Regions from separate parts of the Bacillus spongiae genome, predicted to be linked through region 3. Evidence: predicted binding sites of a transcription regulator. Region 3 holds the regulator's gene; each other region holds the start of a gene.

Region 1 (7,580 bases), on a different contig from region 3:
ATTGATAATCGTAAGGCATCCGTTTTTAGTTTTTTTTCATAACACCAATTCATTCAAAAAAAAACTGTAAGCCCTTATAAAAAAGGCTTACAGGGAATGAATATATTCCTTATTATTAACGAGGTTCTATTATTAATTTTATTGCCGTTCTCTCCTCATTCTCAATCATAATATCCGTAAATGCGGGGATACAAATTAAATCAACACCACTTGGAGCTACAAACCCTCTAGCAATGGCAACGGCTTTTACCGCCTGATTTAAGGCACCCGCTCCAATTGCCTGGATTTCAGCTGCTCCTCTTTCACGAAGAACACCGGCAAGTGCACCAGCTACAGAATTAGGATTAGATTTTGCTGAAACTTTTAATATTTCCATTCCTTTTCCTCCTTGTCTTTTCCCCAAACCGAATGTTCAGTGCATTTTGAACAAATTTGGTAATACGTTATTCCATTGCTACTATATTCATTAAAAATGCAATCTATTCCAGCTTGTACGAAAAGAAAAGGAATTTAATATGATTTACGTGTAAAAAGGATGATCATCATTAATTAAAATTCGTTGAATTTTTCTAGCCTTTCCTGTTTTTTCATCTATGTCTATTAAACACGCACTTAGTTGCGTTCGGCCCTCTTTTGGTACTTCAAACCGTGTAGGGAGAGAAGTTAAAAAACGCCCGATAACTGCTTCTCGTTCCATACCTAATATACCATCATATGGCCCTGTCATTCCGACATCAGACAAGTAAGCCGTTCCCTTTGGTAAAATTCGTTCATCAGCTGTCTGAACGTGAGTATGCGTTCCTACAACTGCCGTTACCTTACCATCTAAATACCAACCCATTGCTTGCTTTTCACTTGTTGCTTCACCATGAAAATCCACAAAAATAATATTTGTTCTTTCCCGAGCTTCTTCAACCAATTTTTCAGCCTCAGTAAATGGACAATCAAGGGCTGGCATAAACGTTCGCGCTTGTAAGTTTATTACGGCTATTTCTAATGCATTAAATTTTTGGAAAATAAGTCCTTTACCTGGTGCGTTGTGAGGGAAATTTGCCGGTCTAACGAGGGCCTTTGCCCCATCAATAAACTCAAATACCTCTCGATTATCCCACGCATGATTTCCAAGTGTTACAACATTGGCCCCAGACTCTAAAAATTGCCGATATATTTTCTCGGTAATCCCTCTCCCTCCTGCTGAATTTTCACCATTAATAATTGTAAAATGCGGTCGATATTTTTCCTTTAATTTCGGTAAATAGGTTTTGATCATATCCCGTCCTGGAGACCCTACTACATCTCCAATAAATAATAATTGCATAATTAAGCCCTTTCTTTATTCAAATTCTAAACTATTTTACCACAATCTATTCTGTTGGCACTAGTGTACAAATAAGGTGGAAAATACACTCTTACGAACAAGCTCTAATTCATTGAACATCTTAATTGGTTAAGTATAGTTTGTGAAAAACATCTTTCCCCATTATTTTTCATCGTGTCAAAGAAAAAAATGTTAGAGCTTTCGCTCTAACATTTTTTATTTTGCGTATTCTACCGCTCTAGTTTCTCGAATAACGGTCACTTTAATATGTCCAGGATAATCTAGCTCTTCTTCTATTCGTTTACGAATATCTCTTGCTAATCGATGAGCTTCCAGATCATCAATACTTTCTGGGCGAACCATAATTCTTACTTCACGACCGGCTTGAATAGCGAAGGATTTCTCTACTCCATCATAGGATTCAGAAATTTCCTCTAATTTCTCTAAACGACGAATATAGTTTTCAAGTGTCTCACTTCTTGCTCCCGGTCGAGCAGCAGATAATGCATCAGCTGCTGCGACTAGTACCGCGATGACAGATGTTGGCTCAGTATCACCGTGGTGAGATGCAATAGCATTTATCACTACAGGATGTTCCTTATATTTTGTCGCTAACTCCACACCTATCTCAACATGGCTTCCTTCTACTTCATGGTCTATCGCTTTACCGATATCATGAAGTAAACCAGCACGACGAGCAAGGGTTTCGTCTTCTCCTAATTCTGCAGCAAGTAGTCCAGATAGGAACGCTACTTCCATAGAGTGCTTCAGAACATTTTGACCATAACTTGTACGATACTTTAAACGTCCTAAAATTTTGATTAAGTCAGGATGGAGTCCATGTACGCCTACTTCAAAAGTCGTTTGTTCTCCCACTTCGCGAATATATTCATCTACCTCGCGTCTAGACTTGTCTACCATCTCTTCTATACGAGCTGGGTGTATACGACCGTCCTGAACAAGTTTCTCAAGAGCAATACGAGCTGTTTCACGACGTATTGGATCAAACCCTGATAAAATAACTGCTTCTGGAGTATCATCAATAATTAAATCAATTCCTGTTAATGTCTCAAGTGTTCGAATATTACGACCTTCACGACCGATTATTCTACCTTTCATCTCATCATTTGGAAGATTTACAACTGATACTGTCGTTTCTGCTACATGCTCAGCTGCACAACGTTGAATAGCTAAAGAAAGAATCTCTTTCGCTTTCTTATCTCCCTCTTCCTTGGCACGGTTCTCTTGTTCCTTTACCATTATGGCAATATCATGGGAAAGCTCACTCTCAACTTGATCAAGAATAATGGCTCTTGCTTCATCTCTAGTTAAACTTGAAATGCGTTCTAGTTCAGCTTGCTGAGATTGTTTCATCTCGTCCACTTTGCTTTCCATCTCATCAATATGTTGTTGTCTTTTGATGAGAGAATCCTCTTTTCGTTCTAAAGTCATCTCACGTTTTGCCAGAGATTCGTCTTTTCGATCAAGGTTCTCTTCTTTTTGCATTAACCGATTTTCTTGTTTTTGCAATTCATTTCTTCGTTCACGAAGTTCACGTTCTGTTTCAATACGAAGCTGGTGATTTTCATCTTTTGCTTCTAAGAGCGCTTCCTTCTTAAGAGCTTCAGCTTCACGCTTTGCTTCTTCAAGAATTTGATCTGCAGCGTTATGGGCGCCTGCAATTTTTGCTTCTGCAATCGATCTTCGATAAAAATAGCCAACAACGACACCTACGATTAGGCCAAGCAAAATGGAGATGATAAGAATCAATGCTTCTTGCATTATTTCACCTCCTATTGCTATGAAACTTTAACTCATGTTTTTAACATGTCTGCTGATACATTGTATTACATCTCTTCAATATACAGCTCTAAGATTTTCATAACTCATTGAAAAAAATTAAAATTATACAAGTTAATTTTAATTCTGTAAAATTTGATTGTCAAGGGGTTCGCTCCATAAGAGGAAAACAATTCCACAAAGAAAAGCGAAGTCGGGTCGATCTGGGGCGACAGGCAACTGACACGACACGCAGGAAATCCTGATTTCCGGAGTGGGGTGGCAGTTGACCCCGAGCCACAAGCCGACGCAGCTAGACAAAAAGAAATGCGGAACTGACCGTTTAGCGACGTATAAACTTGAGTCATCAAGGAACGAAGGCTAAATTCGCGACGTCCTGTCGCAACGCCTTCATGACCTACATCCTGTAGGCCTAAGCGTAGTCGGCTCGATTTGGGGCGACAGGCAACTGACGCGACACGCAGGAAATCCTGATTTCCGGAGTGGGGTGGCCAGTTGACCCCGAGCCACAAGCCGACGCAGCTGGACAACATCAAGGAACGAAGGCTAAATTCGCGACGTCCTGTCGCAACGCCTTCATGACCTACATCCTGTAGGCCTAGCTGCACAGCGAAGTTCCTTTCCTTTGTAGACCTTCTGAATTTAAGAAAGGAGAGGTAAATTCTGAAGCGAATTCCCTCTCCTTAAGCACCGTATTTAGATGTCTAACTGATCTTGGCCTTCTTCTACTATACCCGTATCTAGACCATAATGTTCACGAATCTTAACCATGATTTCTTGACGAATTTCAGGGTTTTCTTTCAAAAATTGCTTAGCATTTTCTCGACCTTGACCTAGACGTTCATCATTGTAGGAATACCATGAACCACTCTTCTGAACGATATCAAGCTCAGAACCTAAGTCAATGATTTCACCTTCTTTAGAGATACCTTCCCCATACATTATATCCACTTCTGCTAAACGGAACGGTGGTGCTACTTTATTCTTCACGACTTTAATTCTTGTTTTATTCCCAACCATTTCATTTCCTTGTTTTAATGTTTCGCCACGACGAACCTCTAAACGAACAGACGAATAGAACTTAAGTGCACGCCCACCTGGTGTTGTTTCAGGGTTCCCGAACATAACACCCACTTTTTCACGAATTTGGTTAATGAAAATGGCAATAGTATTAGACTTATTAATCGCTCCAGAAAGCTTACGAAGTGCTTGAGACATTAATCGAGCTTGTAAACCAACATGTGAATCTCCCATTTCCCCTTCGATTTCTGCCTTTGGAACAAGCGCAGCAACAGAATCGATAACAATAATATCAACTGCTCCGCTTCGAACAAGTGCCTCAGCTATTTCCAGTGCTTGCTCACCTGTATCGGGTTGAGATAATAGTAGTTCTTCAATATTAACACCTAGCTTTTGTGCATAAACTGGATCTAACGCATGCTCAGCGTCAATAAACGCAGCTTGACCACCTTGGGCTTGTACCTCAGCTATCGCATGTAAAGCAACTGTCGTTTTACCAGAGCTTTCCGGTCCATACGTTTCGATTATTCTCCCCCTAGGATATCCCCCAATTCCTAATGCTGCATCCAACGCTAATGATCCACTTGGTATTGTAGAAACCCTTCGTTCTGTTTCTTCTCCAAGCTTCATAATTGACCCTTTTCCAAATTGTTTCTCTATCTGTTTCAATGCCATATCTAAGGCAGCTTTACGTTCACTCACCAATATTTCCTCCTCTTTCATAGCATTCTATTGTTTAACTAAAAGTTATGTTTAATTTGTTAAGCTATCTATACTATAAACCAGTTTACCTGTTTTGCCAAGCAAAAAACGAATAAATGTTCGCTTTTTTTACTGGTGTTTTTTTGAATCTGAAATCCATCTTAATGGAGGTCTAATTTTTTATAAGTGCATAATTACAAAAAGCATGATTTGATTTAGAAGTAGCGAATCATTATTCATCTCATTAACTATGCTTTGTTCCTTTGCCCACACAATTCGTTCAGTCCATCTTTTTATTCAGCGTATAAAAAACTGCTCAACCTATAAATTGAGTTCATGTTAACTCCCCCGTCTTTCTCATTCCCATTGTTCTTATGAAACTATGATGAAACTTGTCGATAAATGGAAACGAGCATAACAAAGACCCCTTGTAAAACAGGGGCCATTGTTATGCTAGAAAATGTTTCAATATATAATAACAACCATATTTAGTCGTTCTCATCCGAATCGATTGTCGGGTACCTGCTAACTGTAGTGGAAAAGTATAAGGTTCCCTTCCTTTAAACGATAGCCCAATCCAAACCGTCCCAACATCTTTTCCCTCACTAGGATCTGGACCTGCTACACCGGTAAAACTAATCCCTATGTCCGTTTTTAATTTCTCTCGAATATTAACGGCCATTTCTGCAGCACATTCTGAACTAATCGCTCCAGAAGAATCAAGCGTATTTTGTTGAACGTGTAACAAATCTTTTTTCGCCTCATTCGAATAACACACAATTCCACCGAAAAAATTCTCACTAATGCCAGGAAAGGAAGTGAGCTCTGCACTAAATGAGCCACCTGTTAAACTTTCTGCTATGGATATCGTTTTATTATGGCTCTTCAGTAAACGAACAACTTCCCCCATTAATGAGGAGTCATTATAGCCATATAAGTATTGACCAATCCGTTTCTTAATTTTTTCTTCAAGAGCTTGAATTAATTTATCTGCCTCTTGCTCAGACATATGCTTGGCAGTTAGACGAAGTTTGACTTCTCCGTTACTAGCAAGAGGGGCCACAGTTGGGTTTGATTGCTCATCGATAATATCTTCTATCTCTGTTTCAAGTTGAGCCTCACCAATACCAAAAAAGCGTAATACTTTGGATTTTATCACCTGTTGCTCGTCCAATTCATTTAGTAGGGCATCCCTACCATATTGCATAAACATCGGTTCTAATTCCTTAGGTGGTCCCGGAAGCAGCATGTAATAATGCGTCTCATTTTTATAAAGCATCCCAGGTGCCATACCGTAATCATTTGAAAGGATAGTCGCATTTTTCAACACCATGGCTTGTTTTCGGTTATTCTCTGTCATCGTTCGATTTGCTTTTTGAAAGTACTTCTCAATCATGTTCATTGCCTGTTCATGTAATTCGAGCTCTACTCCAATATGCTTAGCAATCGTGTCTTTCGTCAAATCATCTTTCGTTGGGCCTAATCCACCCGTAAAGATGATTAAGGAAGAGCGTGATTCAGCTATTTCTATCGCTTGTTTCAATCGATCAGCATTATCCCCTACGACTGTGTGGTAATAAACCGGAATCCCCATTTCTGCTAAATGTTGAGATAAAAACTTGGCATTCGTATTCACAATCTGTCCGAGTAATAGTTCAGAGCCAATAGCGATGATCTCTGCACGCATTAGACTCCCCTCCTTAAAAACCTATTTTGAATTTCTGAATATTTCACGATTTTTCACAAAATAATCCCAACCTGACCACAATGTAAAGAATAAGGCAACCCATAGGGCGATAGTTGCAAACGGAAATGAAATACTTTCAAAAATCACATTGTGAAGAAGTAGAGCTGATATCGCGACAATTTGTGTCCACATTTTGATTTTCCCTAACATTTTAGCAGCTACAACTTCACCGGACCCAGCTAACACAAGGCGTAACCCTGTTACAGCAAACTCCCTAGAAATAATTAAAATGACAATCCACGATGGGGCCATATTCAAATCAACTAGAATGATAAGTGCTGCTGACACTAATAGCTTGTCCGCTAACGGATCTAAAAACTTCCCTAAATTCGTTACCATATCGTATTTCCGTGCATAATAGCCGTCCACCCAATCCGTAGTGGATGCAATAATAAAAATAAGCGCTCCTACAAAATGCTCAACAGGCATCGTCGTTCCGAAAAGAGCTAACTCTCCCCATCCAAAATCAACAAGCATCATAACAACAAAAATAGGGATTAGAAAAATCCTTGAAATGGTAATCTTATTTGGTACATTCATGTTAAAATTCCTCCAAAATGTTGTAAGTAAAAATAGTCACCCCAAATAGATGACTATTCTGTCTTTACATACTGAATCGAAATCTTCTGTACAACTTCGTCGTTCACGTCAATCTCATAAGACAAAGGCTCACCGTTTATTGTAATGGTCACAGCCGGAGCATATCCAATTACAAGGTATGCTTCCGTGTCATTTGATAAGTCATATGATAGGGAATCCCCATTTGCTAAACTCTTATCATACAGTATCTCATCACTTCCATTGTATACTGTAACCCATGAATTCTGTTCATCGAGTGCCGTTAACTCCAGATTAAACGCATCAGCATTCTTCAACTCATATGTCGTTTCAACACCCAAAGTGCCCTTTACGACAATTTCTTGAGAAGGTGTATTGATTATTTCCTCGTCACCCGACTCCTCATCCGTTGAAGGTGCTTCTCCATCTGTTGAT
Region 2 (7,580 bases), on a different contig from region 3:
GGCTGGAACTACATATAGTAATGGGGACGAGAAGGGGGTATGTTTAGTGTTAAGAAAATGGTCCTTTCGTGCATTAATGTTATATTTTGTTTTCGGTTTGTTAATGTATATTTATTTATTCTTTTTAGGAGACAGTACGATACCTGAAGAAATGATGGGAACAAGTGCGGACCCTGCAACGTTTATGAATAGTCGTGAACTTATGCTGAGTGAAGAGTATAGTAAAATACGAAATCTACTCTTTTTTATGTCCACACCGTATGAATGGTTGCTTTATTTTCTAATTCTTATTTTCGGCGTTTCGAGAGCATTTGCCAATTGGGCAGAAAAAACAACAAAGTTTGCTTTTTTACAAAAGGCTGTATACCTTTTTTGGTTAAATATTCTAGCCTTTGTCATTGTCTATCCTTTTCAATATTTATCTTTTTATTTTTCTACAACGTATAATATTTCAACGCAAAATTTCTCTCAGTGGATGGGGGACGAATTGCTTGATTTTTGGATCAACTATATTTTGATGCTCGTTATTGTCATTGTACTATATGCATTAATGAAGAAGTTTAAGAAGAGGTGGTGGCTGGCGGCTTGGGCATTATCTGTTCCTTTTACGTTATTTATCATGTTTGTCCAACCTGTCATGATTGATCCGCTTTATAATGATTTTTACCCTTTACAAAATAAAGAGTTGGAAGCTGAAATTCTTACCTTAGCTAATGAAGCAAATATTCCAGCAGAGCACGTATTTGAAGTAAACAAGTCAGAAGAAACGAATGCTCTCAATGCATATGTTATAGGAATCGGATCAAATTCTCGTATTGTCCTTTGGGATACCACATTAGAAAAACTATCAAAAGATGAAATCCTTTTTGTGATGGCCCATGAAATGGCGCATTATGTGGAAAAACATATTTACTTTGGAATAGGAGGATATTTAATCCTTTCTCTATTCGGCCTATGGATTATAGCAAAGTGGATGGAATACCTTATACAAAAGCATGGGAATGATCTTAAAATAAAAGAAGTTTCTCATATAAGTTCTTTTCCACTATTTTTATTGTTGTCCTCGTTTTTATTATTTATGGCTAGCCCACTCACGAATTTATCATCACGATATACGGAGACTCGTGCGGATCGATATGCTATTGAACTAACTGAGGATAAAGAAGCGGCTATTTCTTCTTTTCAAGAGCTTTCTCGAGTAGGGTTAAGTCAAGTAAATCCTCCTTATTTAGTAAAGTTATTTAGGTATAGCCATCCTACGATGATGGAACGATTATCAAGATTAGAACAGTTTAAAGAAGAAGAGTGAATAATCTAATCTGAAAAAGGAGATAGGTTTATCTCCTTTTTTTGTCTAAAAAAATTCCCCCTTGAATTTAGGGGGAATTCGTTACATATCGTTTTGCAGCTTCAATTCGTTTAAAAGGGTAGAATAATGAATGAAATTTCCGTGATTCCTTTGATCAAGTGCTAAATCAACTTTTCTTTGTAATATTTCCCTCTTGTGATGAAATAAAACTTCTTGTAGCACCATGTCAATATAAATTTGAGTCATCGTTAATTCAGGGGACTGTTTACGGGTCATTGCACAAGCCTTCATTAACTCAGCATAGGATTTTTTGTTTTCCATTTACAATCACCTCTGAAGTCTTTTTCTTATTATATGGAACGATTACAGAATTATCAACTAGTTTTTTAAATTTTTAGAAAATAAAGAAAATAAAAATAGGTATATTTCGTCAGAATAAAATGTAATATTGGAAAAATATGTTATACTTAAACGAGTAAATAAAAAGGTGGCGAATAAATGATTGAAAATGTTGAAATGATCGAGGAATATGAAATGAATCCACAAACAATGATTTTACTTCCTTTTCAATGTGGGACAAAACTATATACCCGTATTATCGAGTTTTATGATGAATATGTATCTCCTCATCCTCCAATAGACATTGTGCGGAAAAGTTGTGAATATTTCGGTTCTTCCTATGAAGGAAGAAGAGAAGGTACGAAACGCTTAACTGGAATTGTCTATAAAGCACCTATTATCATCGATAGTCATACATCCATTTTTTCTTTCCCTACAACGTCACCTTCTCATTCTAATTGCATTTGGGTTTGTGAAAAATACGTTCATCTCCATGAGCGAGTGAATGCAAAAATGACGAATGTTATTTTTAAGAATGGACAATCCTTCCACATTCCGATTTCTGCTAGCTCATTTGGGACACAACGTGCAAGAACTCTCACCTTAACAGGCCGCTTCATGTATGCAATTGACGAAATGAAAAAGAAAGAAAAACACCTTTTAGAACGTCAAACAAACGAGCTTGAAAAGAAAACTAATTATTGGGTAGATGGACGGAAAAGAAAGAATCGAGTGTGACGCAGGCAGAATTAGTAGCTTGTGAAGGACTAATGTAGAAGCTAAAGAAGCTGACAGCCATCATAAGGTGAGCCGTTAGCTCATCCTTTTCTGACAAACAGCTTCATTCCCCAATTGTCATCTTGTTTCCTTTTTTGTATTGAAAGGGTTGCTGAGACTGAAACGTTTGTATAAATAATGGTGCATTAAGCTCTCAACACCGTTTCGAAGCCGGGGATTAAAATAATTGTGGTGTTCTTCATATCCCTTATATAAAAATAAGTACATCGTAAATGTATCATCTGACTCCAAACGTTTTACCTTCATGCCTTGTTTTTTCATCGCTTTTTTGACTGCACTTAAATCCTTTTGGATTACTTTCATTGTCTCTTCAATCCATTCTGTATAAGGTCCTTTTAATTTAAAGGGGCTTTTTTGTATAAGGCTTAAATCTTGGTTCAATACTGTTAATACCATTGGTAAATAAATCGCTTGTTCTAAAAGGTTACGGTCACCTTCAGGAATTCTAGTCATAAGAGAAAACTCCTTTTCACATTAAAGAACGTATGTTCTTATCTATATTGTACTTAGTTCATTATTATTATTCAATAGGTAAGTGGAAAAGAATTTTATAAGGAATAAAAAATGTTTTAACGGTTCCAACATTTAAAAGTTAAAAGGTTTTAATAGGGAAATAGAACAGGCTATGATATACTTCGAATTAAGCAGATTAAAGAATCGTTGATGTTGACTTTCATTAAGGGGAAAAATTTTTATGGACATGCAACTAGTAAAAGAGTGGCTGACATTAGACAATATTATGCAATTAATACAGCACTATCGATCGTTTGGACCAATTGCGGGTATCTTACTTCCAATGATTGAGGCGTTCTTTCCATTTTTACCATTATTTCTCTTTGTTCTAGCAAATGCAAATGCATTCGGCTTATGGTGGGGCTTTTTATTTTCATGGATAGGTGCAAGTTTAGGTGCGTTTATTGTGTTTTTAATTGTGAGAAAATACGGGCAAAAAAAAATACTCCGTTTTTTGCAACGTCATCAAAAAGTACAGCGATTGATGAATTGGATTGAAGATCACGGATTTGGGCCACTCTTTTTGCTACTCTGTTTTCCGTTTACACCATCAGCCGTTGTGAATATTGTAGCAGGATTGTCACGAATGAATATTTATCAATACATGCTAGCTGTATTAACAGGGAAGATGGTTATGATCTTTATAATTAGTTATATTGGTTATGATTTAAGAGCATTGATTACTCAGCCAACTAAGACAGGCCTTGCGCTAGGTATTATTTTTATTCTCTGGTTAGTTGGAAAGCGACTTGAAGTGCGATTAAATCAAAAAATAAAAGAGCACCAAAGAAGGTAGACTTGCTGGAGGGACTGTAATTGAAGGATACCATAAAGAGAGAAGTTAAAGAGTGGATTAAAGCACTAGGGATAGGGTTCATTCTTTTTATCCTCATCCGCTTATTTTTATTCGATAATTATTCTGTGATTGGTCAATCAATGGTACCTACCATTCGTGATGGGAATAAGCTGATCGTGAATAAAATTGGCTATTTTATTGGAGATATTGACCGGTTTGATATTGTTGTATTTCATGCAAATGGAGAAGAGGATTATGTTAAAAGAGTCATCGGAGTTCCAGGCGATACAATCCAGTACCAAAATGATGTATTATACGTGAACGGTGAACCGCAAGATGAGCCTTATTTAGACCAGTCTAAAAAGCAATTATTGTTCGATAGACTAACCGGGGATTTAACAGTTGAAGTTCCTGAAGGGAAGCTTTTTGTTCTTGGAGATAATAGAAGGGGCAGTACAGATAGTCGCCATTTTGGGTTTGTAGATATTGACGATGTGGTAGGGGAAGTAGGTTTACGGTATTGGCCAATTGACGATTGGGAATTTAGTATAAAGTAGGAGGACTCGAGATTTGAGTTCTTTTTTCATTGAAAAAGCTAACTAGACGCTATATTACTTATACTTTCGTAGGCATTTATTAAAGCTGATCCTTGATATGTATTGCCCAAAGGGATGTAAAGTAGGTCCTGTTCGAAGTTCGAAAAGCTAACGGGACATAGATACAGTAATTCTTTGGAGGAGAAGAGTGGTGAATAAGATGAAGCTGACACTTGAAGCCGAAAGATGGATAAAGAGAGAAGTAGAAAATGTTAAGGCAATACCAACCGCTACAATGGAAGAGATAAAGGCAACCGATTTAACAGTCATCCAAAAAATATCCACGAATAAAGGAACTTTCTATTATAAAGACAGTGGAACAATAGCTAAATTTGAAGGGAAATTAGCGCACCATTTGCATTCGTTTTATTCAGATAAATCAGTTGAAGTAACAGCATTCCATCCGGCTAAACCGTGGTTGTTGATGAAGGAACTACAAGGGCAGCCATTACGAGAAGTGAAGGATAAGAAGGTATGGAAGCAAGCACTTCAAGAATATGCTGAGCTGCAGGTGAATGAAACGAAACATGTGGAACAGCTGATTCAACTAGGAGTTCCAGACCGCCGGTTACCAATACTTAAAAGAGAGATTCAATCAAATCTAAACGAGATGTGTCAAACCGGACTAAGTCATGAGAAAACGGTGACCATTATGAACATTCAAGAAGAGCTATTAGAGATGTGTGACAAGATAGAAGGAATTGTCCCCTGTTCTTTGGATCATGGAGATTTACATTCAGGGAATATTCAATTAGTGGAGGGAAAACCCATCTTTTTTGACTGGGGAGATGCAGCAGTAACACATCCATTTTTTAGTACAAGGGTATTTTGGAATGTTCTTCATGAGTGGGCTCAGTATGATTCAGAATGGCTAACGATTATAAATGAATTTAGACCGAGCTATTTAGAACCATGGACGAAATTTGCGCCGATGAAGGAGCTAGAAGAAATATTGAAGATTTCAGATCAACTAGCTTGTGTATACAGAGGATTAGGGTGGCTTCTATATATTAATCGATATAGAGCAAACATTGAAGAATCGGAGCAAAGGCCTGCACAGTGGCTAGAAGTTTTGTTAGAACATCGTGAATTAGTTAATAGTTAAAGAAGTCAATGTTCACGAAGTTTATATATGTAAGAGATAATAAGCGAAACTACCATTTATTTTGTCTCATTTAAATTGAATATGACTTCAAATGAGATTCCTTGTAGTGTAAAATCAAGGGATTAACTAGTATTGCATGTCATCTTTACTATGAACTTTGAAGTTATAGAACCTGCTGGTTGTATTCGTTTTTCAATGTACTAAAAGAAGCGGACGCAGAGTAGTAAGATGTGAAGCAGTATGGAAAATAAAATGAGCAATGATATTAGTAGAATCTTATAGAACGGTAGGAGCGTCCTTTTTATAGGGCGCCTTTGTTTCATATTTTATCGATTACACTATACATATGAAAGAAGAAGGAGTGAGAGGATGGCGGTTCAGTTTATTGTTGGCCGTTCCGGTAGTGGGAAAACATTTAAGATACTGGAAGAAGTTCGTCATAGTCTTAGAACAAACCCGAATGGAAAACCAATTATCTATTTGGTTCCTGATCAAATGACGTTTTTATCTGAGTATGCACTCGTAACATCCCCTGAGTTAAAAGGAATGATTCGGGCACAAGTGTATAGCTTTACTCGTCTAGCTTGGCGTATTCTACAAGAGACAGGTGGTATGGGGCGATATCATCTTACCAATGTAGGTTTAAATATGCTGATTCGAAAAATTATCGATGAAAAAAAGGATGAACTCACGCTATTTAAGAAGGCCTCAGATAAAATAGGCTTTGTTGGGCATGTTGAACAAATGGTAACCGAATTTCGTCGATATTGTATCTCACCTGAAGAGTTAGTTCAGAAAACCTCTACTGAATCAAGTAAAGCGTTACAGGATAAATTACATGATTTAGAGTTGATTTACAAAGCTTTTGAGGAGTCTGTTGTTGGTAAATATATTGATACAGAGGATTATTTTCAATTACTGTCTGAAGCCATCGATCAATCATCCTATATTCAATCAGCAGATGTTTACATAGATGGTTTCCATAGCTTTACTCCTCAAGAGTATATGGTCATACAGAAGCTAATGAAAAATTGTGAGAATGTAACGGTGGCGTTAACGATAGATCGGGCTACTCATCGAGCGGGTGGTCAAACGAAATCCCTTTTCCGAATGACAGAAGAGACATACGATGTACTTGACAATATAACGAAAGAATTAGGTATTACAAGACAAGATGATATCGTGTTAAAGGAATCTGAGCGATACAACCATCACAGTATTGAACATATTGAAGAGTATTGGGAAGACCGTCCAGCTGTTCCATTTATCGGAGAAACGGCCATCAAGTTAATTGAGGCCTCCAATCGACGTGCAGAAGTGGAGGGGGTCGCTAGAGAAATTCGCCGGCTAACTCGTGAGGAAGGTTATCGTTATAAAGAAATAACGGTCTTAGTCCGAAACAGTGCTGAATATCAAAGCATAATGGAAACAATATTCTATGATAATGAAATCCCATATTTCATTGATCAGAAACGAACAATGCTGAATCATCCATTAATTGAACTGATTCGTTCCACTCTAGATATTATGAATACGCATTGGCGTTATGAACCTGTATTTCGTGCTGTCAAAACAGACCTTCTATTTCCGCTTGACCGCAATGCCTCACAGCTTCGTGAGCAGATGGATCGCTTGGAGAATTATGTACTTGCCTATGGCATAAAAGGAGATGCGTGGTTAAAGAAGGATCGCTGGAAATACCGTCGCTTTCGTGGATTAGAGCTCACGTCGGTCGCTCAAACAGATGAAGAAAAACAAATTGAGCATGAAATTAATGAATTACGACTATTCATCGCTGCTCCAATTCTTCGCTTTTTCCGTCGCTTAAAGAAGAAGGCAACAGTGAGAGAATTGTGTGAGGTGCTCTATTTATACTTAGACGAGCTCGATATCCCTGATAAGTTGGAGCGACTTGCACAAAGGGCTGAAGAAAAAGGAAATCTTGTAGTCGCTCGTGAGCATAACCAGGCATGGAATGGGGTAATGGACTTGCTCGATCAGTATGTAGAAATTCTCGGGGAAGAAGAAGTCACGCTCAAAAAATTCACTTCCATTCTTGAAGCTGGAATTGAATCAATGAAATTCTCCCTCGTTCCACCAGCCATTGATCAAGTAATCGTTGCA
Region 3 (7,580 bases):
AACAATGTCACCCTTCTGAAATTTTTGTGAATTAGATTCTATGACCTCACTTACTACGCCACCCACAATCGTCTCGTTAAGTTCATATGGAGCAGCATACGACTTTTCCTGCCTCATTCTGCCACGCATATAAGGGTCAACAGAAAGGTATAATGTTTTTGTCAGTACTTCTCCCTCTTGCGGAGCTTGCGAATCCCCCTCAATAAAGTTGAAATTTGCATGGCTAGGAACACCCTCTGGCCTCGACGCTAATTGAATCTCCTTCATTTTCATTTCCCATCTACTCCTTTCAAAATAAATACATCATCACACTGTTTGATTATATAATAAAATTTTCCAACAAGAAAACAAGATGAATTATTATTACAAAAAACATTAACCTCACATGTACATTTGTTTATAAACGATTATTTTCATTCAACAACTATTCTGAGAATGCTATAAACCCTCGAAAGGGGAATAAAAAACCACTTTCCCCTGTATACGTATGTATTTTGTGGGGAAAGTGGTTTCATATCCGATGTCAATATTCTCTCAGAAGGATGATTTACTTCATAAAGGAATTAGATACAACGGCGACAAACTATCGATAGGTGTCTAACTAAGACACCGTTATTTCATTTGTTTGTTCATTGCATTCATCATTTGATTGATTTTCTTTTGCGATGGTTTTTGACCCATTTGCATCATCATCATTCGTAGCATTTGTTCATTAATAGGTGGGTTTTTCTTTAAGTAGCTCATCATGTATCGACGAGCGATAAAAAAGCCAATCGCAACACCGGCAACTAGTGCTCCTAAGCCGACCAAAATATAAGGTAGCATAAACCTTTCCTCCTTCATGTTGTTTCTATCAAAGTGTACTAAACCCTTTCAAATTATACAATACTTCATGTCGATTTTCCTCTAATAAACAAACTTTCTTTCCTTAATTGGCTTAATCCACCCAAATTGTTCATTTTCAAGGTCTATCGCTAGTAGTTTCCCCTCAAATTTCTTTAAAATTTCAAAAAATACAGCTTCCGCATCATACATTCCTTCCGCATGGATGTGAAAGCATCGATCGTATATTTCTAAGCATGCGCTACTATTATATTCTGGATAATGAATGAGATATTGATTCTTATTTTGCAAGAGTTTTTTTTGTAGAAGGCACTGCTGAATTAAGCGATGAGTTAGGAGATAAGGTAGGGGTTTCGTAATATACTCTATTTGCTGCTTAAGCATTTGCTTCAGCACTCCTTCAGCCTGTTGATAATCGTTAAAAAGAGTAAAAAACAATCGTTCTCTTCCATAAAAATAAGCGGCCACTTCATCTTGAATCCAATAAATAGAAAAACTTCGTATCATTTTCTCACCCTTTTCCCCTTTCTTTTAATTATAAAAAGAGTCAATGAGAATAGGTGTTGAATAATGATAGAAATCTCCACTTTTTTTGTTGAAATTAGTCGGCTAGTGTATGATCCGTTAGCCATCTTGCAAATGAAGAAAGACCATACAACTAGACGAGTCTAGAATGTATGGTCCTTTTATCTTCAACTAGTTTTATCTATTGTTTTAGGCAATTCAAACTAGTTAATGTTCCAACCCTATTTTGTAGTTAAAATTTAAAATAAAGCTTTAACTCGGGAAACAACATTTTCTACTGTGAAGCCATATTCCTTCATAATTTTATCTCCAGGAGCAGAAGCACCAAAGCCATTAATAGCTAAAATATCTCCTTCATCTCCAACATATCGATCCCAACCTAGTGGAGCCGCCATTTCAATGGCTAAACGCTTTTTCACTGTTTTTGGAATAACGGAGTTTTTATATTCAGCAGACTGTTCTTCAAAACGATCCCATGCTGGCATACTAACGACAGATACATCAATTCCCTCTTCTAAAAGTGCTTTTTGTGCTTCAACTGCTAATCCTACTTCAGAACCGGCAGCAAGTAAAAGAGCATCTGCTTCTGCTTTTCCACTAGCTGAAATAACATAAGCACCTTTTTCGACCCCTTCTGCTGCTTTATCTACCGAACCAGGAATAGTTGGTAAGTTTTGACGAGTCAAAACGAGAAGAGACGGCTTATTTTTAGAAGAAACGGCTGATTTCCAAGCTGCAGCTGTTTCATTTCCATCAGCAGGGCGAATGACAGAAAGGTTAGGGATTGCTCGTAAAGATGGTAACTGTTCGATTGGTTCGTGAGTTGGGCCATCTTCCCCAACAGCAATACTATCATGTGTAAAGACGTATGTGACTGGTAAGCCCATTAATGCTGATAATCGAATAGCTGGACGTAAATAGTCACTGAACACAAAGAATGTTCCTCCAAATACGTTTAGACCACCGTGCAATGCCATTCCATTTAACGCTGCTCCCATAGCAAATTCACGTACGCCGAACCAAATATTTCGACCATCATATGATTCAGGAGTAAAGTCTTTCTCCCCTTTAATCATCGTTTTATTCGATCCAGCCAAATCAGCAGATCCTCCAATAAAGCTCGGCAAGCTCTGAGCAATAGCATTCAGCACTTCACCAGAAGAAGCGCGGCTTGCTAGGCTAGAACCTTCTTCATAAACTGGTAAATTCTTATCCCATCCTGGAGAAAGTTCACCTTTCATTGCTGTTTCAAATTGCTTGGCTAATTCAGGATAACTCTCTTTATATTGTGAGAATAATTCATTCCATTTTTCCTCTGTTTGCTTACCCTTTTGAACAATTTTCTCATCAAAACGGTTATAAACTTCATCAGGAACATGGAAATCGTTCTCAAATCCCCATTCGTAGGATTGTTTTGTTAGTGTACGTTCTTCTGCACCTAATGGAGCACCGTGAACACCTGATGTTCCAGCTCTATTCGGTGATCCGAATCCAATAACCGTTTTCACTTCAATTAATGTTGGACGATCAAGGTCTAGACGTGCTTCTTCCAATGCTTTCGCAATTTCATTGACATCTGTTCCATCTTCAACACGAAGGTATTGCCATCCGTATGATTCATAACGCCCTTTTACACTCTCTGAAAATGAACGATCTAAATCACCATCTAGTGAAATATCATTAGAATCATATAAAACGACTAGGCGTCCAAGTTTTAAATGCGCAGCAAGTGAAGATGCTTCAGCAGAGACACCTTCCATTAAATCTCCATCTCCACAAATTGAATATGTAAAATGATCAACTATATTAAACCCATCCTTATTGTACACTCCTGCTAAATGACGTTCCGCCATCGCCATCCCAACAGCCATCGCAATCCCTTGACCTAATGGACCTGTTGTTGCTTCAACCCCAACTGTATGACCATACTCAGGGTGACCAGGCGTTTTACTACCCCATTGACGGAAGTTTTTAATTTCCTCCATCGGAAGGTCATATCCTGATAAATGAAGCAAACTATATAGCAGCATTGACCCATGTCCTGCAGAAAGAACAAAACGGTCACGGTTCATCCAATCAGGGTTTTTAGGATTGTGATTCATAAATTCTGTCCAAAGGGTATAGGCCATTGGAGCCGCTCCCATTGGCATCCCAGGGTGACCTGAGTTGGCTTTTTCAATTGCATCAATTGATAATGTTCTAATTGTATTAATAGCAAGTGCATCTGTTTGATTAAACATAACGCTACATCCTTTCATGTCCTAATTTGACTCAGTTTTAATATTAATCCTCTTTGCTAGTTTATACAACAACAATGAGTTTATTGTAATAGAATTGATGATTTTTTACTTATTATCAATTTTGGATAGCTAAAGGGATGACATCTTAAGGGTAAACCACCATATATTCCCTTTGGGTAAAGAACAGAAAAAACCGAGGTTAACCACCCGGTTTAGTGCAGTTTCTTTCTATCCAAAATGTCTTTTACTTTTTTCGGTGTGACATCGTCGCCATTTGGATCGTAAATTCGTGTATTTTCAATCGTCTTTTTCATTGAGTTTCTAAAATTAGCTAAATACTCTTCCCTGAGTGATTGTCTTTCCACCGCTTCTTCTTCTGACAAGGAATCTTCCTTGGCTTTTTTGGAAAGTTCATTTAATCTTGCCAATTTATCTGGAGTTAACATGCTTTCAGCTCCTTTCTAGATGTCGATATGTCACATCGTTGTATGGACATGTTACAAGAAACTTACCTAATTGACAAGTATCATGATTCCTCTTTTTTTTCCATGTACTCTTTATACCTCCGATGAACGGTAGCCTTAGAAACATTAAAACCAAAGCCTCTAAGGGTTGCAGCAATTTCGGAAAAGGTTAATTCATTTTTTCTTAAGCGAACGATTTCTTCAATAGGAATTTCCTTTCTTTCACGTCCATCAAGATTCCCTCTATTTTTTAAGTTGTTTTGTGGCTTGAACCCTTTTTCAACTGCCCGTTTCATCCCTCGTTTAATTTTTAAATTATGTAACTTACGCTGATGCTCTTCCACCATACTTACAATTTGAATCACCATCGAATCAGACTCTGAAAGCTGGAGTTCTCCTTTATGAGAAATACTATAAAGCTTAATATTTTCTTTTAATAAGCAGTGTATTAATGCAATTTTTGCATTACCTCGTCCGATGCGAGTTTCATCTTGTATTAACACAGCTGAAATTTCGTGTTGCTTAATTTCATCAAGCAATAAAAAAACTCCTTCTCGATCCAGCTCATACCCGCTCGCTTGATCTTTTATCACTCTATGAATATGAAACCCCCACTGTTCTGCAAGTTTTACCAATTCTTCTTCCTGCCGTTCCAAGGATGATTCTTGCGTATCCTTTGTGGTACTTACTCGACAGTATATTATACAGTTCATTGTGAAAACGACGCTCCTTTTAGTGCATACTGTGGCTTATCTAGTTGGAAATCAGATAGCTCTTCTCTATTCACAGGAATAATAATTGAATCTCCCTCATAAAGGTTATCATCATCTAATTGATTATGATCTAATACCCACGAGATAAATTCTGGTGTACTCATCTTATGATACTCTTTAAAGTTGTCTGAGATCGCCCAAAGGGAATCTCCTCTAGTAATGGTTATATGTAAATAAGAATCTGTATTTGTTTCTTCTAACTGATTTAACATAGCGAAACCTGATATAAATGTCAAAACTAAAACAAAAAGTACGTAATTATATTTCTTCATTAATTTTATAAGCATTTCACAACGCCTCCACCGAATATTTGTTCGTATAACTGTATTATAATCAGAACGAACGTTCGATGTCAACCGAAACTCGAACTTATGTTTGTATCTACTAGAAATTCATGGTATACTAATTTTAATAGAATGAGGAGATTCGAGGTGCTGAAGATGACAAAATTATCTAAAAGACAGCAAGATATTTTAGATTTTATTAAACAGGAAGTAAGAGAAAAAGGATATCCCCCTTCCGTACGAGAGATCGGTGAAGCTGTAGGACTAGCTTCTAGCTCTACTGTTCATGGACATTTAGAAAGATTAGAAAGCAAAGGGATTATTCGACGTGACCCTACAAAGCCTCGCGCGATCGAAATACTAAATGTAGAGGAAGATCAAATTCCAAGGCAAAAAGTTGTAAATGTACCGTTAGTGGGGAAAGTAACTGCGGGACTTCCCATTTCGGCAATTGAAAATGTAGAAGAATACTTCCCATTACCAGAACGACTAGCTCCCACGGACGAGCAAGTATTCATGCTAGAGATTATGGGAGATAGTATGATTGACGCAGGAATCCTCGATGGTGATTTTGTCATCGTAAGACAACAACACACAGCCAACAATGGCGATATTGTCGTAGCCATGACAGAAGAGGATGAAGCAACGTGTAAACGCTTCTTTAAAGAGGATAATTTTATTAGACTTCAACCTGAAAACCCAACAGTGGAACCGATTATTCTTCAAAATGTGATTATTCTTGGAAAAGTTATCGGAGTGTATCGTCAAGTTCACTAAAACTTTTCCCATCATACAATTTTCAGGCTGTCGACAGAGTCGACAGCCTTTTTCCGCTATTGCTAACGAGTTTAATATGTGAGTTTCAAAAAATTGCCTCATCCATAAACTGATAACCTTGCCATCCTCAAGGCTTTTTTTAAACTATTTTATTGGGCAATTTAATAATAAATATTCCGCTTAGCTCCTTTCTCATTTTGGTTTTACCGTTCTCTAACCGTAAAGCGAAGGACATTTCTCTTTCCAACGTATTTACCTTTCCAAAAGCTAGTTCCAGTAAATTTTCATGTTTCTAGAGTTATCGAATATGTATATATAGTCTTTGAATCTCTCACGACTGATGTCGCGATTGTTCACAATTACAATAAAGGAGGAGTCATCATGCTGCATACGGTTGTTCATGGTGAAACGTTGTTTTCCATTTCACAAGATTACCGAAAGCCCATGAATGTTATTCTTTCAGCCAATCCCGGCATTGACCCAGACAAACTATATGATGGCCAACAAATAACTATTCCTGGATTACCAGATCCAATAACTTTACCTTACAAAATTGTCGTCAATTTAACTACTCGCACACTTACATTATTTAAACAAAATTCTATCATGAAGACATACCCAGTTGGAGTCGGAAAAATGTTGAGTCAAACTCCCATTGGGAATTATGTCATTATTAATAAAGCACCTAACCCAGGTGGCCCCTTTGGAACGATGTGGATGAGCTTATCAAAGCAGCATTATGGAATTCATGGCACGAATAACCCAGCTTCTATAGGGAAATATGTCTCAAAAGGATGTATAAGAATGTATAATCGAGACGTAGAGGAATTAGCTGAACTTATTCCTATCGGGACCTCCGTTACAATAGGTTGGTAAGAATACTAAAGAACATTACTTTGGAACAGGATAATTATTTTTCATTTGAAATAAGCTACCGGTCTAATTATAGACAACCGCTGATAGAAGAGCCTATCTGATGAACCTTAACTAGTTGAAAGCTGAATATATTCTTCCATATCCTTAATAATATGATCAATCGATTGCTGCCAATATTCCGGACTAGAAAGATCAATCGTAAAGTAGTCATATACTAATTCTTCAACGGTCCTTACTCCAGTTTCACTTAAGAATCCTTTAAATTTCGTAGAAAATTCACTACCCTCCTGTTTTGCAATTGCTAACAAACCTAAGCTTAATAGATAACCAAAAGTATAAGGATAATTATAAAAAGGAACGGTAGATGCATAAAAATGCCCATATTTTATCCAAACAAAAGGTTGATACTGTTCTAAGCTATCACCATAGGCTTTTTTCTGAGATTCTATTGATAATTCCTCTAACTGAGTAGGACTTAATGGGCCATCTTTACTTTTTTCATAGACTAGTTGCTCAAATATAAATGCTCCTCGAATGGCCAATAAATAATTTAAGCTATTTTGTATTTTATAGTTAAGTAAAGATTGTTTAAGTTCTACATCACTCGTCACTGTCTTTAAATGATCAACAAAAATTAATTCAAAAAAAATAGAGGAACATTCTGCGATACTCATTGGAAAACGTTCTTCTAAAAAAGAAATAGAAGGGCCATCTTTTAATTGTTTGAAATGCCATGCATGCCCTAGTTCGTGTGCTAGTATCCTTGCACTCTCTATCGTTCCTTCGTATCGTAAAGAT

What was found. Region 3 encodes LexA, which represses DNA repair genes until DNA is damaged. Its sites were predicted from a motif close to CGAACATATGTTCG; they were not measured.
Region 1: the regulator LexA is predicted to act here: its motif matches at 4,950-4,963, upstream of recA (recombinase RecA).
Region 2: the regulator LexA is predicted to act here: its motif matches at 2,925-2,938, upstream of WAK64_RS05345 (YhjD family protein).

Annotation. Positions count from the first base shown of each region.
Region 1 is NZ_JBBAXC010000002.1:398,338-405,917, reverse strand. It holds gene spoVS (stage V sporulation protein SpoVS) at 116-376, opposite strand; gene WAK64_RS04130 (TIGR00282 family metallophosphoesterase) at 521-1,318, opposite strand; gene rny (ribonuclease Y) at 1,535-3,100, opposite strand; gene recA (recombinase RecA) at 3,815-4,840, opposite strand; gene WAK64_RS04115 (competence/damage-inducible protein A) at 5,289-6,527, opposite strand; gene pgsA (CDP-diacylglycerol--glycerol-3-phosphate 3-phosphatidyltransferase) at 6,549-7,127, opposite strand; gene WAK64_RS04105 (helix-turn-helix domain-containing protein) at 7,181-7,580, opposite strand, start outside.
Region 2 is NZ_JBBAXC010000003.1:226,851-234,430, forward strand. It holds gene WAK64_RS05330 (M48 family metallopeptidase) at 47-1,309, shown strand; gene WAK64_RS05335 (IDEAL domain-containing protein) at 1,391-1,630, opposite strand; gene WAK64_RS05340 (competence protein ComK) at 1,808-2,386, shown strand; gene WAK64_RS05345 (YhjD family protein) at 2,504-2,899, opposite strand; gene WAK64_RS05350 (TVP38/TMEM64 family protein) at 3,141-3,755, shown strand; gene lepB (signal peptidase I) at 3,776-4,312, shown strand; gene WAK64_RS05360 (phosphotransferase) at 4,512-5,456, shown strand; gene addB (helicase-exonuclease AddAB subunit AddB) at 5,826-7,580, shown strand, end outside.
Region 3 is NZ_JBBAXC010000004.1:160,403-167,982, forward strand. It holds gene WAK64_RS06620 (NADP-dependent oxidoreductase) at 1-273, opposite strand, end outside; gene WAK64_RS06625 (YneF family protein) at 613-825, opposite strand; gene sirA (sporulation inhibitor of replication protein SirA) at 907-1,350, opposite strand; gene tkt (transketolase) at 1,608-3,608, opposite strand; gene WAK64_RS06640 (DUF896 domain-containing protein) at 3,821-4,054, opposite strand; gene WAK64_RS06645 (YneB family resolvase-like protein) at 4,135-4,785, opposite strand; gene yneA (cell division suppressor protein YneA) at 4,782-5,132, opposite strand; gene lexA (transcriptional repressor LexA) at 5,286-5,906, shown strand; gene WAK64_RS06660 (L,D-transpeptidase family protein) at 6,288-6,782, shown strand; gene WAK64_RS06665 (M3 family metallopeptidase) at 6,890-7,580, opposite strand, start outside.